One region of the Paenibacillus sp. 01T424 genome, then DNA from elsewhere that is predicted to be linked to it. Evidence: predicted binding sites of a transcription regulator. Region 1 holds the regulator's gene; the other holds the start of a gene.
The links. Region 1 encodes NrdR, which represses ribonucleotide reductase genes. Its sites were predicted from a motif close to AACACNATATATNGTGTT; they were not measured.
Positions count from the first base shown of each region.

Region 2: the regulator NrdR is predicted to act here: its motif matches at 2,745-2,762, upstream of AC1DPK_RS26535 (adenosylcobalamin-dependent ribonucleoside-diphosphate reductase).

Region 1 covers NZ_JBFTPZ010000059.1:15,881-22,225, reverse strand. The annotation lists gene AC1DPK_RS30410 (helix-turn-helix domain-containing protein) at 1-29, opposite strand, end outside; gene AC1DPK_RS30405 (MarR family winged helix-turn-helix transcriptional regulator) at 194-667, opposite strand; gene AC1DPK_RS30400 (DUF3238 domain-containing protein) at 819-1,403, shown strand; gene AC1DPK_RS30395 (DUF3238 domain-containing protein) at 1,506-2,090, shown strand; gene AC1DPK_RS30390 (FMN-dependent NADH-azoreductase) at 2,161-2,787, shown strand; tRNA gene AC1DPK_RS30385 (tRNA-Ala) at 3,098-3,173, opposite strand; gene nrdR (transcriptional regulator NrdR) at 3,217-3,699, opposite strand; gene AC1DPK_RS30375 (alpha/beta-type small acid-soluble spore protein) at 3,843-4,061, shown strand; gene AC1DPK_RS30370 (lytic transglycosylase domain-containing protein) at 4,169-4,735, opposite strand; gene coaE (dephospho-CoA kinase) at 4,732-5,328, opposite strand; gene AC1DPK_RS30360 (MntP/YtaF family protein) at 5,344-6,066, opposite strand; gene mutM (DNA-formamidopyrimidine glycosylase) at 6,207-6,345, opposite strand, start outside.
Region 2 covers NZ_JBFTPZ010000043.1:54,899-62,666, reverse strand. The annotation lists gene AC1DPK_RS26545 (YqhG family protein) at 1-724, opposite strand, end outside; gene AC1DPK_RS26540 (DEAD/DEAH box helicase) at 721-2,547, opposite strand; gene AC1DPK_RS26535 (adenosylcobalamin-dependent ribonucleoside-diphosphate reductase) at 2,825-5,374, shown strand; gene uppS (polyprenyl diphosphate synthase) at 5,849-6,565, opposite strand; gene AC1DPK_RS26525 (lipid II flippase Amj family protein) at 6,600-7,394, opposite strand; gene AC1DPK_RS26520 (FadR/GntR family transcriptional regulator) at 7,669-7,768, shown strand, end outside.

The DNA of each region.
Region 1 (6,345 bases):
TTTGTTTTGCCACCTAGCTTTAGCTCGATTGCTTTTAGCTTGGTCTCCTAACTGTAACGTTTAAACTTCTGTCCTTTTGTAGCCAATGCCAAACACCCCCTAAAATAGTTTAGATTAACCCAGGTTTTTTTCTAATGTCTATTTTTGGGGGTCAGTCCCGTTCAATCATAGGAAGGGTTTTAATTTTCTATAATTACCAGACAGGTCTTACTCTTGTTGGTAAATTACCTTCATTTGCTCCATAAATTAATTTTGATAAATCTTCTTTGAGCATTTGCAGTCGTTCTGCTCCAATGTTTTCAATCCAACGTTGCTCAATCTCAGTTAGAATCTTCTCTTTTGCTTTCACTACTAACCAACCTCGTTCGGTCAAAATAATAATTTTCCCTCTATTATCAGTGGGATGAGCTTTGCGTATTACATAACCACATTGCTCGAGATAATCCACCATTTTACTCACAGCTTGCTTTGTAACTCCTAAATATTCGGCTAGTTCTATACCTGTTGCTCCATTAGGATTGATACATTTAAACATAAAACCATGTACAGGTCTAATATCATCAAATCCCAATTCACTCAATCTGTTATGTAGTTCATTAATCGATACACTAAAAGATAATGACAAAAGGGATGTAAGATCTAATTCACTAAAAAATTGATTATTCATACATATTACCTCCTTACATAAAGTCAACTAGGTTGACTTTGTTCAGAGTTCATTGTACTATGCGTAATATAGTCAATCAAGTTGACTATATTACGATTGTGAAAGAAATAGAATTCACCGAGACAAAATTAATAAATTATGGAGGGTTCTTATGGCTAATATCGTTAAAATTAGAGGAAGTGTATTTGCACCGTATGCTTGGTTGGAACCTATTAAAGATCCTTCAACTGGAAGGATCTTCGAATATACGGGTGATGCACGCGAATTTACACCTTACGCTGTAAATACAATGAGATCAAGATTAGAGCAAGAAGTGATTATTGATTTTTATAAAAAAGAAATTTTCACATTTGCAGATGCTTGTATTACGACTGTGAAAATTACAAATCCAGACGGTTCTATCGAACATAAAAAAGGAAAAACAAATACACAAAACATTGTATGTACGAATGTTATGTGGGGCGCTGATGATGTTTCTTTTGAAATGAGGGCAAGTGCCAGCAATCCTTTGAATACATCAGCACCTGCAGCTGACTATGTATTAACTATAAACGTTAACAAAAGTGGGGATGCACATATCGAAGGTTTCCATGATGGGTTCCCTTGCTATGAATTTTATAAACAAACAGATTTCGGTCCATTTGAATTCATATATACACATGATTTCAGAAAAACTGGTGACACTCCAGCAGCGCTAGCAGGGGAAATGGAATACAATTTCAAAGCGACACTCTAGAAATAAATATTAAGTAGAAGATTGTAAACAGCAAATATTAAAGGAAAAGCAAGCATTTAACCATACGAAAAATAATATTAAACATTACAGAGGTGTATTCTCATGACTACTATCGTTAAAGTTAGAGCAAGTGTATTTATTCCAACATCTTGGACTGAACCTAGGAAAGATATTCAAACGGGTAACACAATCGAATTCGAAGGTGACTCACGTGAGTTTACACCTTATGCAGTAAACACTTTGCGTTCAAGAATTGAACAAGAAGTAATTGTAGATTTCTACAAAAAAGAAATTTTCACATATGTGAATACTGGCATAACAACAGAAAAAATCACAACTCCTGATGGTTCCATTAATAAAAGATCAGGAAAAGCTAGTACGGAAGGCATTTTGTGCACGGATATTGTATGGGAGTCAGACGAGGTCAAATTTCAAATGAGTGCAAGTGCTAGCAACCCATTAAATGTATTAGCACCTCCTGTTGACTATCTATTAACTGTACTTGTCAAAAAAGATGGTATTGTCGACATTCAAGGGGAACACGATGGATTCCCTTGTTATGAATTTTATAAGCAAGTAAATTGGGGTCCGTTTGAACAAATTTATACTCATGATTTCAGAGAAACTGGTGATACACCTGCAGCTATGGGTGGGGATATGGAGTATAGATTCAAAAAGATATTGTGAACCCAATATGATGAACTTTTTAGTAATTAAAAATAAAACACCTTAGAGTAGTGAACATCAGGAGGAACAAATGACAACAGTTTTATTCGTAAAAGCAAACAATCGCCCAGCAAATCAATCGGTCAGTGTAAAATTATATGATGCATTTTTTGCGAGTTACAAAGAATCGCATCCAAATGATAAAATAATAGAGCTTGATTTATACAAGGATGAATTGCCATATGTAGGCGTAGATATGATTAATGGCACTTTTAAAACAAGTAAAGGACTTGCGTTAACAGCAGAAGAAGCAAAAGCAGTAGCTGTTGCTGATAAATATTTAGATCAATTCCTTGCTGTTGATAAAGTTGTGTTTGGTTTCCCATTATGGAACCTAACAATCCCAGCTGTGCTACACACATATATTGATTATTTAAACCGAGCAGGTAAAACATTTAAATATACACCAGACGGTCCAGTAGGACTTATGGGGAATAAGAAAATTGCATTATTAAACGCTAGTGGCGGTGTATATTCTGAAGGACCAAAAGCTGACGTTGAAATGGCTGTTAAATATGTAGCAAGTATGATGAGCTTCTTCGGAGTAAATGATATAGAGACAATTGTGATAGAAGGCCACAATCAATTCCCAGAAAAAGCAGAAGAGATCATTGCGAATGGTCTTGAAAAAGCTCTTAAAGTAGCAAGTAAATTCTAACTAGTAAAACAATTATCACTGAATATGGCAGTATCAACACTTTTATAGTGGTGGTACTGCTTTTTTATTGGCTTTTCTTACTACTTTCCTTCGATGCCCACTCATTTCATTACGTCCGCACGGACTGAACCCTGGGGGATCGAAATTCTGATTATATTTTCACAGATATTATCCGTATGAAGCAAAGCATAGCGGTAATTTCGATGCCGTGCTCCTACACTGACGCTTCGTGCGCGCGATCTGCCCCTTGCTAGGCTCCACCAAATAATAAAAAAACCACTTCAACAGAAGTGGTTTGAATGGTTTATTATGGTGGAGCCTAGGGGGATCGAACCCCTGACCTCATCGCTGCCAGCGATGCGCTCTCCCAGCTGAGCTAAGGCCCCAAATGACGACAAGATTGATCTTAGCACAGGGTCGTCAAAACTGTCAATCTTTATCTATCATACCATTGAGCGGGTGTTTGGACAGCAAATTATTGAGCTCCTTCATGAACATATCGATGTCCTTGAATTGGCGATAAACAGATGCGAACCTGACATAAGCTACCTCATCTACAGGATAAAGCTCGTTCATAACGATTCCACCAATATCGCTGCTATCAACCTCGGCATGTGCCGTTGTGCGCAGCTCCTTCTCAACCTCGGATACGATTACCTCTAGACGCTCCACTGGTACCGGACGCTTCTCGCAGGCGCGGATAAGACCCCGCAATATTTTGTCACGGCTGAACTCTTCACGGCTGCCATCTTTTTTGATGACGATCAGAGGCGTCTCTTCAATCATTTCGAATGTCGTGAAGCGGCGGCTGCACTTTTCGCATTCACGGCGGCGACGAATGGATTTGTTTTCGTTGGCCGGTCTGGAATCTAATACTTTCGTTCCGGCATAGTCGCAGTATGGGCATTTCATGATGCGTATTGCCTCCTTTCTTAGTCGCTTGAGCCTCAAAAATGGACTCTTCGAAAAAAAAATTTAATTTCCATGTAATTCCTGTAATGAAGTTCAGATTTTTGCACATAATACTTTTACCAACCGCAAGGAGGTGAACATACATGAGCGCATCCCGCAGCAGTAACCAATTGGTAGTGCCACAAGCGACAGCTGCCCTTGACCAAATGAAATATGAAGTTGCTCAAGAGCTAGGCATCGCAATTCCGCAAGACGGATACTACGGCAACATGGCTACAAAAGACGCAGGCTCCATCGGGGGATACATTACCCGTCGCCTAGTGCAAATTGCCGAGCAATCCCTTGCTGGTCAATACAAATAATGATTCATTAAAAGTTGTATGAATAACCGAAGCTTTGGCAGGGCTCGTCCATGAAGAGACGAGCCTCCAAGGCTTCATTTATTTTCGTTATCGTTAAGGATCATCCATTAAAGACTCGGATATAAGTCCTTATACTTATTATAATAGTAAATGACTCGCTGCACATAGTGTCTAGTTTCTCCAAACGGAATTTCTTTAACCGATTCGATCGTTCCATCCCAAGTCCCCGAGTCAAGCCACTTGCGAACATTTCCTGGACCCGCGTTGTATGCAGCAATTGCAGCTATCTTATTTTGATCAAATTGTTGATTAAGAGATCTTAAATACCACGCGCCAACCTCAATGCTAACGTCTGCACGATTCATAAGCATATCATCCGTTACGGCTTGAAATCCTGCTTTTTGAACGACCCATGCAGCCGTATCAGGCATAATTTGCATTAAGCCCAGTGCACCCTTCTTCGATTCCTTGCCTGTCTGAAAATTGCTTTCACTGCGAATAATCGCGGCCACTAAATGCGACTCAATGCCATAGTTAGAAGCACTTGCACGAATGTCTTCTTTGTAATGAACCGGATACATCCACTCCGCAAGCCAATCTGATTTGAGAAATAAAATCGTCAATAAACCAAGCAGCAGGACGAGCAGCACCCTTTTCTTTTGGAATACCCTCATGGCATACACTTACTTTTCCAAAATTCATCCAGCTGACGCTTCGTCTCCTCCAGCGATCCGCTGTTATCGATGACCCAATCCGCTTTCAGTCTCTTTTGCTCAATATCCATTTGCAGTGCGATGCGCCGGCTTGCTTCTTCTTCAGGCAAATGGTTTCGTTCCATTAAGCGCTTTTTCTGAAGCTCAGCGGGTACATATACGACCAATATGCCTTCGTACAGATGCTCCTGCTTCGTCTCGTATAGCAGCGGCACGTCAGCTACTACTAATCGTTCTGGATACTGCTCTGCGTAAGTATGTATGGTTTGCTGCATCCGCGCCCGTATAGCTGGATGGGTTATGGATTCAAGCTTTGCTAATGATTGTTTATCGCGAAACACAATTTCGCCGAGAGCTTTGCGGTTAAGAGAACCGTCCGTTTCAAGGACAGCTTGTCCAAACGTAGAGGCGATTGCCTCTAATGCTGGTTCCCCGGGAAGTACAACCTCCCTTGCGACTTGATCGGCATCGACCAGCAGCGCACCGCGTTCGACGAGCATGTTTGCGATTGTGCTTTTGCCGCTGGCAATACCGCCGGTTAATCCGATTATCATCCTTTTCACCTCAAATTATAACAGCTTCATGATTCCGATTATGATTAATAATATGCCTGGCAGCATAGCTAATGTCTGCATGCCTTTCCAAGCGGAGAAACGAAAGCCAAAACGGATACCGCCAACAAGAAAAAGAGCACTTGCCGCCGCTATCGTTAAAGCCGTAAGTAAGGAAGGCAATCCGATCAACGCAGCCCCAAGTCCAGCTCCAAATGCATCAAGTGATAATGCAAAGCCAAGCATGACGGCCTCCGATGCAGAGATGGTGCCTGATTTATCGACGTCAGCCGACTGTGGCGTGCGCAAAATCTGAATAACGAGCCCTAGACGCTTCAGCTCTACCATAACGACAAGCGCAGCACTCGCGATCTCTCCGGCATGTGTTTTTGCGCCAGCTTCTGCCGAAGCAGCACTTTCTTGTACTGCGGTTTCTACGTGCTCATGCCTCACATCATCCTGCTGCTGTTTGTTTCGTCTAAGCTGCAATAGCGCCCAGACACCAATCAGCATGAGGACACATGCGCCAATGAGACGCGCAACGAATTCAGACAGGAACGTGGTTATCAATCCGCCAACCTGCATGGACAAATAAATAATAATACCAGAGCAGCAAGCAATAATCAGTATTGACACGATCGGTATGCGGATCCTCCGCAAACCGTAAGTAACGCCAACACCAAAACCGTCTACGCTAACAGCAACAGCAAGAACTAATAGTGAAACTACATGCGCGAACAATGTTTTAGTCCCTCCCCGCACAGCGGCGATCCGGCTTACAAGAAGCTGTAAGTAGACATCCGCCTATTGTTCGTAACACACTTATCATATGCGGGGAGTATTTGACTGTGCATGCTGGTTAACATTTGCTGCAGTTCGTATTATTTTCCTGATGCGTGCAGTGTCTGGCATTTATTGCAAATATGGGTACCTCGGCCGCCAACAACAAATTTATGAATCGGTCTTGAACAGGTTGGACAAGGCTCATCCTTCTTGCCGTATACAAGCAGCTGATGCTGA
Region 2 (7,768 bases), on a different contig from region 1:
TGCGCTCCAGCGTTTGCTCTATGATGCTAAGCGCTTTATTGAAGGAGAGGCCATTTTTGGTGATGTGAATATTTGCAGGCAGGCGAGGCGTAAGCTTGTGCGTAAGCAAGCGATCGTAGAAATGCTCCACACATTGGCCAGTCGCGAGCGAGACACCGTAGCTATGAATTTCTTCGCGCTTGCGATCACAAGCGAACTCTACCCGCATATTGACAGACAGCCATGCGGTGTAAGGGGTCGAGGTAAAGGGATTGTTCGAGCGTTTGTCTGGCTCCTGAAACAAATGGACGAAGCTGCCCTTAGCTTTTGCAGCATCAAATATTTGCTCGAGCTTGCGTGCGCCAAAAAACAAGTCTTCACGCGGAATGCGAACGGGTGCCGCTAAGCTGCCGTGAATGAAGCCTAGCGAACGCCCAAGAGCGGCATTCGCTGCTGTATCTTGCGCGTTCAGCGCAGCATCCTGTTCGGTATTCACGACTTCAATTTTTTTGAGCTCCTCGGCAGCGTCATATTTATTCTTGTCCGTTACAAACAAGAATGTCATCGTCTCTGGTTCTGCGTCGACACGATCGACGAAGCTCCAGTAGTAGGGACGATTCGTAAGTTCACGGTCGGCGTGAGGAGAGAGCTTCACGGTGAAATGGCTTGGTGACTTTTCTAAAATTGAGCATTCGGTAGCTTCTAAATAGCGGTTTACAAATTTGTGCACCTGTTTTTCGTTCAAGGCTGCACCTCCACGGTTTGTCCAAGCGTATCCAAATTCACTAGCAGGTCGGGACTTGTCGGCAGCGGGTTTTCGCCTGTCAGCACCTCTTCACGAATGCGGCTGAGGGAGGAGCCCAAATGATTAATTTTTTGTTTTAAATCCGTATCGTTGCCCGATTCTAGCAGCATTCGAGCAAGTCGCTGCTCCAGCGAGCCATCCCCTTTTTCAAAGCGCTCCAAAATATGATCAAGCTCGCCAATAACAAGCTCGAACAGGTTTATTTTTTCATGCAATAGGTTGACGATATGCTCTTCAATGGTACCGATTGTGCACAGATTGTAGATTTTTACGTCTTCCGTTTGCCCAAGGCGATGCACCCGTCCAATGCGTTGTTCGACTCTCATTGGATTCCAAGGCAGATCGAAATTAATCATGTGGTGGCAAAATTGCAGGTTTATCCCTTCGCCGCCAGCTTCCGTTGCGATGAGGATTTGCGCGCGCCCGCGGAATAAATCCATCATCCAATCCTTTTTCCCGCGGTTCATACCGCCGCGATAAGGGACGGCAATCATATTTTGAGCACGGAAAAACTGCAGCAAATATTCCTGAGTAGCTCTGTATTCAGTGAAAATGATAACCTTGTCATCCATTTCTTTGACAAGCTCCATCGCTTTTTCTGCTTTGGTATTGGCTTTGATATTACGAATTTTCTCTACGAGCTCCCATATTTTTGGACGCATAGGGGAGTCCTCGGACGTTTTCTTAAATAGATTAACAAGCGTTAGAAAAACCGCATCGCGGCTGCTGCATACTTCACGCTGAAGCGTAACGAGTGAAAGCATGCTCGATAAATCGCCGCCGCTTTCTTCATACCGTTCCTTGACGAAGCCCGTCACCGCGTCGTACAGCGCTTTCTCTTCTTCTGAGAGAGTAAGCGGTATATTTTTGACAAAACGTTTCGTGAAATGAATGCCGCCGTCCCCGCGCCGATTCCGAATCATGACGCCAGAGAGTGCTTCCTGCAGCTGATCTTCATTTTTCGGAAGCCGCTTGTCGACAACAAAGTTTGCTGCAAATTCACTTTGACCGCCGAGCTGACCAGGCTTGAGCAGCGTAATGAGATTGAACAGCTCATCCATATCGTTTTGGATAGGGGTAGCCGTAAGGAGCAAGCAATATTTTTTTCGTAAAAGATTAGCAAACTGATAGTTCGTCGTTTTCTTGTTTTTCAGCTTATGTGCTTCATCGATGATGATGATGTCATAATCTGTTCCAAGCACAATCTCGCGATGCGGATCACGCTTTGCGGTATCGATAGAAGCGACAACTACATCATATCCCCATGTATGCTCTTTCTTCTGGGCTACGGCAGAGATGCCGAATTTCTGATTAAGCTCACGCACCCATTGAAGCACAAGGGAAGCGGGGACAAGAATGAGAATACGCTTAGCTAAACCGCGCACAATATATTCTTTGAGCACGAGTCCTGCTTCAATCGTTTTGCCAAGGCCAACCTCATCGGCCAAAATCGCACGGCCGCCCATCTCATGCACCACTTTGCGCGCTGTGCTGATTTGATGTGCCATAGGCTCGAAGGCTGGAAGAGATCGCAAGCATAACAATTCTTCGAAGCTTTCAATTCGTTTCGCTTGCTCGGCCTCCATAGCGAGCTGATATAACGTCCAATCATCCCATGGGCCGCCTTTTGTTAAACGGTTTTGCAGTTCTTCAAACCAAGAGCGGTCATGCTGCAGCTCAACTAAAGGATGAAGCTTGCGAGAAGTAAAGGCGGCAGTGCCTGCTTCACCTGAGGCAGCCTGCGGCGTCGTCTGAAATGTCATCTAGTACAGCTCCTTCCGCAGTAAAAGGGATAAGTTGTTATTAGTATTGCCTTTTCATCTAATATTAATAAGATGCTGCTTAAAAAAGAGGATGGACTAGCAATATAACGAGAGTGGGCATGTAAGCGGACAGGTTTGCTAAATTTCGCCACAAACGAGCATGTGAATCAATATGTAGTATAGTATAATGGTTTTATGACACAATATATTGTGCTAAAAGCATATCTGATCTTACCTATGCCTTCAGCACGTTAGTATGAGGGAGGAAGCAGCTGCGATGGAGATGTCTGGTGGAAATCGGCTTGAGGGCCTTAGTGAAAAAATCTTTTTGGATCGATATGCGTGGAAAAATGCAGATACGAGTAAAACGGCGATCGGCGATATCGTGCTTGTTCTAACGAAGGATGATCCGAAATTCCCTGTCAAGGAAGTCGGAGAAGTTATCGGCCGTGATGGCAGCAAGGTTACCGTAAAGCTTAGAAACGGCGAGCATGTGGAGTCTACAACAGAGAAACTTACGCTTACGATTGAGAAAACGCCTGAGGAAATGTGGGATCGTCTTGCAGATGCGATGGCATCCGTTGAAGATGGATCAGAGAAACAAAAGGAATGGCGAGACAAATTCAGATATTTATTAGATGATTGGAAGCTGGTTCCGGGCGGGAGAATTGCAGCGGGGGCTGGTGCTAGTGAAGAGCTGACGCTATTTAATTGTTATGTCATTCCCTCACCAAAGGATAGCCGCGGAGGCATCATGACAACACTCACGGAGATGACTGAAATTATGGCGCGCGGCGGCGGCGTTGGGATGAATTTATCTTCGCTGCGACCTCGAAGAGCGATAGTTGCAGGCGTGAACGGTTCATCGAGCGGTGCTGTATCATGGGGCGGGCTGTTCAGCTATGCAACGGGACTCATTGAGCAGGGCGGCAGCCGCCGCGGCGCCTTGATGCTTATGATCAATGATTGGCACCCGGACGTATTAGAGTTTATAACGGTCAAACAAACGATGGGTCAAGTGACCAATGCCAATCTGTCGGTATGTATCAGCAACGCGTTTATGCGGGCTGTAAAGGAAGATTTGGAATGGGAGCTCGTATTTCCAGATACCAAAGATATAGAGTATAACGAGCTATGGACCGGCGATCTGGATGCATGGCGCAAGCTAGGCAAAAAGGTTATCCCCTACAAAACGGTGCGCGCTCGTGAAATATGGCAAGCGATTATTGAATCCGCATGGAAGTCAGCCGAGCCAGGCGTTGTCTTTATGGAGTATTATAATCAAATGTCGAACAGCYGGTATTTCAATCCCATTATAAGTACGAACCCTTGCGGTGAACAAGGCTTGCCGGGCTGGGGCGTCTGTAACTTGTCAGCTATAAACCTATCGAAGTTTTATGATGAAGAGAAGCATGACGTTGCTTGGGATGAACTTGCTAAAGTTACACGCTGGTCTGTAAGATTCCTTGATAATGTCATCGACAAAACACCCTATCATTTTGAAGAAAATGAGCGCAATCAGAAGCTTGAGCGGCGTATCGGGCTCGGAACGATGGGACTAGCTGAGCTTATGATTAAGCTGCGCATCCGATATGGCAGCGCAGAGTCATTGGTTTTCCTAGATAAGCTGTATGGATTTATGGCTAGGGAGTCTTATTTGGCGTCTTCGGAAATCGCTGCCGAGAAAGGTTCGTTCCAAGCGTTTGAAGCTGATAAATATGTTCAGAGCGGATTTATGAAGCAATTGATAGCCGAATTTCCGGAGATTGGCGACAATGTGGCCCTGAACGGCATGCGTAATGTGACGGTCATTACACAAGCACCAACAGGAAGCACGGGAACAATGGTCGGAACGTCTACGGGAATCGAGCCTTATTTTGCATTCGAATACTATCGTCAGAGTCGTCTTGGTTTTGATAAACAAGATGTTCCGATTRCAGCGTCTTGGAAGGCGTCTCATCCGGGGGAGGAGCTTCCTGATTATTTTGTAACCTCGATGAGTTTGTCGGCAGAGGATCATATTCGGGTACAGGCGGCTATACAGCGCTGGGTAGACAGCTCTATTTCCAAAACAGCGAATTGCCCGGCAGATTTCACAGTGGAAGAAACAGGAAGATTGTATGAGCTTGCTTTTGAGCTCGGCTGCAAGGGTGTGACGATTTACCGAGATGGCAGTCGTGATGTTCAAGTTCTCTCAACGTCTTCAAAAGAAGAGAAAACAGAAGCATCATTTGATGCGGATTTGGTGGAAGCCGTTGTCCCTGCAGCCGTGCAACCTGAGCAGGAGCTGGATAAGCAGTATAAACGCAGACCGCAGGTGCTGCGGGGTGCGACCTATAAGGTGAACACACCATTTGGCATGGCTTATATTACGATAAATGATCTGAATGGCACACCAGCAGAAATTTTCTTGAACGTAGGCAAGGCAGGTTCGGATGTGTTTGCGATGGCTGAAGCATTAGGGCGTGTATGTTCGTTATTTCTGCGTTATGGCGATCATGGAAACAAGGTGAAGCTGCTCGTCAAGCATTTGAAAGGGATTGGCGGATCGGGGGCGATCGGATTCGGAGTCAACCGAGTGGAGTCCATTGCGGATGCCGTTGCAAAATCGCTTGAGATTCATATGGAGAATGGGACGGAGCAGGAGACGGCAGCGAAAATAGTGCAAAGAGAAGAAGCAGCAGCGTCTGCGGATTATACGGCGATCTCCAAAGCTGCTGTAGACACTACTTCCGTAGATTTGTGCCCCTCTTGCGGCTCGGCAGCGCTTATTAATATAGAAGGCTGCAAGCAGTGTACGCAGTGCGGTTTTAGCAAGTGTAATTGATAGGGTATAGAAATGAATTAGGCAAGCAAAAAAAGAGAACCTCATGGTTCTCTTTTTTATTTTGTGTAGTCTTTCCAATAATGCAAAAGAGTTAGGCTGGCTCTGGAAAGATATGATGACGCTCCAGCAGTGTCCACAATTGTTCGACGATATGGCTTAAAAGTCATATCGTCCCCGTATTGGCGATGAACGCAATTAGCATAACAAGCGATAATCAATTCAAAAAAATGGCGAAGAACAAAAAGCTGCTCATGCAAATGATTAATCGATGGGTCCCCTTATGAAATCGCAGCGTTAATGAATAAGTTTACCATTTTAAAACAAAAATCTAATGTTTTGACTCCACAGTTGGATGAGATTGCTCAGCAATTCAATGCCAAGTTTGTAGAAATAGCGAAACAAAACTAGCTTGATTTTCAAACAAAAAAGACCATTCTCTTCATATATGTGAAGGGTTTGGTCTTTGCAGGTTCATTATTCCCGTTCTTTTCTTTTCGAATAATTTTGTATCGCATCGTTCAATAGGGCATAGTTGAAATCCGGCCAGCTTTTATCCGTAAACCATAATTCAGCATACGCTGCCTGCCATAGTAGGAAGTTGCTCAGCCTCTTTTCACCGCTTGTCCGAATGATTAAATCAACCGGCGGATAATCGGAGGTAGCGATCGTTTTCTCAAATTGTTCATCGAAAGTGAGCGGGTCTGCTCCGCTTGCGATGAGCTTTTTTGCAGCTTGCAGGATTTCAGTTCTCCCCCCGTAATTAAGAGCCATATTTAGAAGCATGCCAGTGTTGTTCTTCGTTATTTCACAGGTTCGTTGAATGACATCCACCGTATGAGCGGGAAACGAGCTAATGTCGCCGATATAAGTTACTTTTACATTTTTTTTGTTTAGTTCTTCGATCGTTTGATTCTGAAAATATTTGATAGGCAGCTCCAATAAATAATCAACCTCGGCTTTGGGCCTTCTCCAGTTCTCCGTTGAAAATGCATATAAGGTCAAGCAGCTAAGCTTTAGCGAAATCGATCTTTTTATGATTTTCTGCATCGTTTTCATCCCGTAAAAGTGTCCAACGTTTCGTGGCAGCCCTTTGCGAGTTGCCCATCTCCCGTTGCCGTCCATAATGATCGCGATATGTTTTGGAAAATATTTGTAACGATCCTGCTTGAAAAATAAATGTGACCACAGCATGACTTTCCTCCTCAAGCAAGTTAACATTCTATTTTTATCTAGATACGACCCACAATATCAAGGTTGCTGCCGGTACGAGCAATAATTGTGCCAGTACGGTGCCCATCACACGGGACAACATAAGCAGACCGAATACTTTAGTTAACGCAGCGCTTTTTTTCTCTCCCTTTAGCACTTTATCCGTCAATAAGCCGATTTCAGGATCAATAAGAAGTGCCAGCAGTATCGTTGCTACCCCATTAATTAGCCCTGATGATTGAGATGCGGAAATCGCATGCTCGGTCGTCATAGAAGAAGCGAGTAAAGCAGCAAGCACGCCAATGGTATAGACCGCGGTTACGATAATGTTGAGTAAAAACAATCGTTTCGGTATACCGCCAATTCTTAATCGCGCCAGCATTCCCAGCTTTGGCAGACGGATGTGTGAACGCGAGTTTTTAAGTTTCTCTATAGATACTGTCGTTTTCAGCAAGCCTGGGATAGAGCCTGCTACCTCCAAATGGGCAATGACTCGTCTAGCCAGCATGACCGCGGTTGGAAATGCTAGCATCGCTGCAATTGTTCCTAGAGATGCGCTTAAGATTATGATTCGAAATTGCTCAATCAGTGAATACTCCATGGAAGTTTTAGCAGAATCGATGAGCTTTCCCATAAGGGGTGCTTGCACCATGTTGGCTGTTCGCGATACGAGCAGGATAATGCCAGTTAGTGATATAGCGACTGCTATTTTTCCCATACGTACGCCAGCTAATCGAAGAGAATATGTAATCGTTTCTGCAAAATGAATAATAAACGTAAAGCTGCTAACTAGAATAATCTGCTCAAGCATGGCAGCACCTCTTTCCCTTATGGAGGTAAGATTCTACTATCATTAAATAGGAAATACCGAAATTAAAAAATAGAAAGTAAATAAGCAAGTTTTTCTTATTTTATGTTCGAAGGAGCATTCTCATCTCTCATCTAGCAAAATATTAGTTGTGAAAATGGTAAACGCAGACTCTATCGGCTTGTAAGCAATGCTTGCAAAAAGAGAGCGCTTTATTGACAAAATACATATAATCGAATAAGATTCACCTATCTGAAAGGTAAAAAGGATGATAGAAATGATTCAGAAAGTTAAGAAGCAAAATGTCCATGAGTTGGTCTCAGAAGAGATTCAAAAATACATCGAGGTTAAAGGCTTGCAGGAGGGAGACAAGCTTC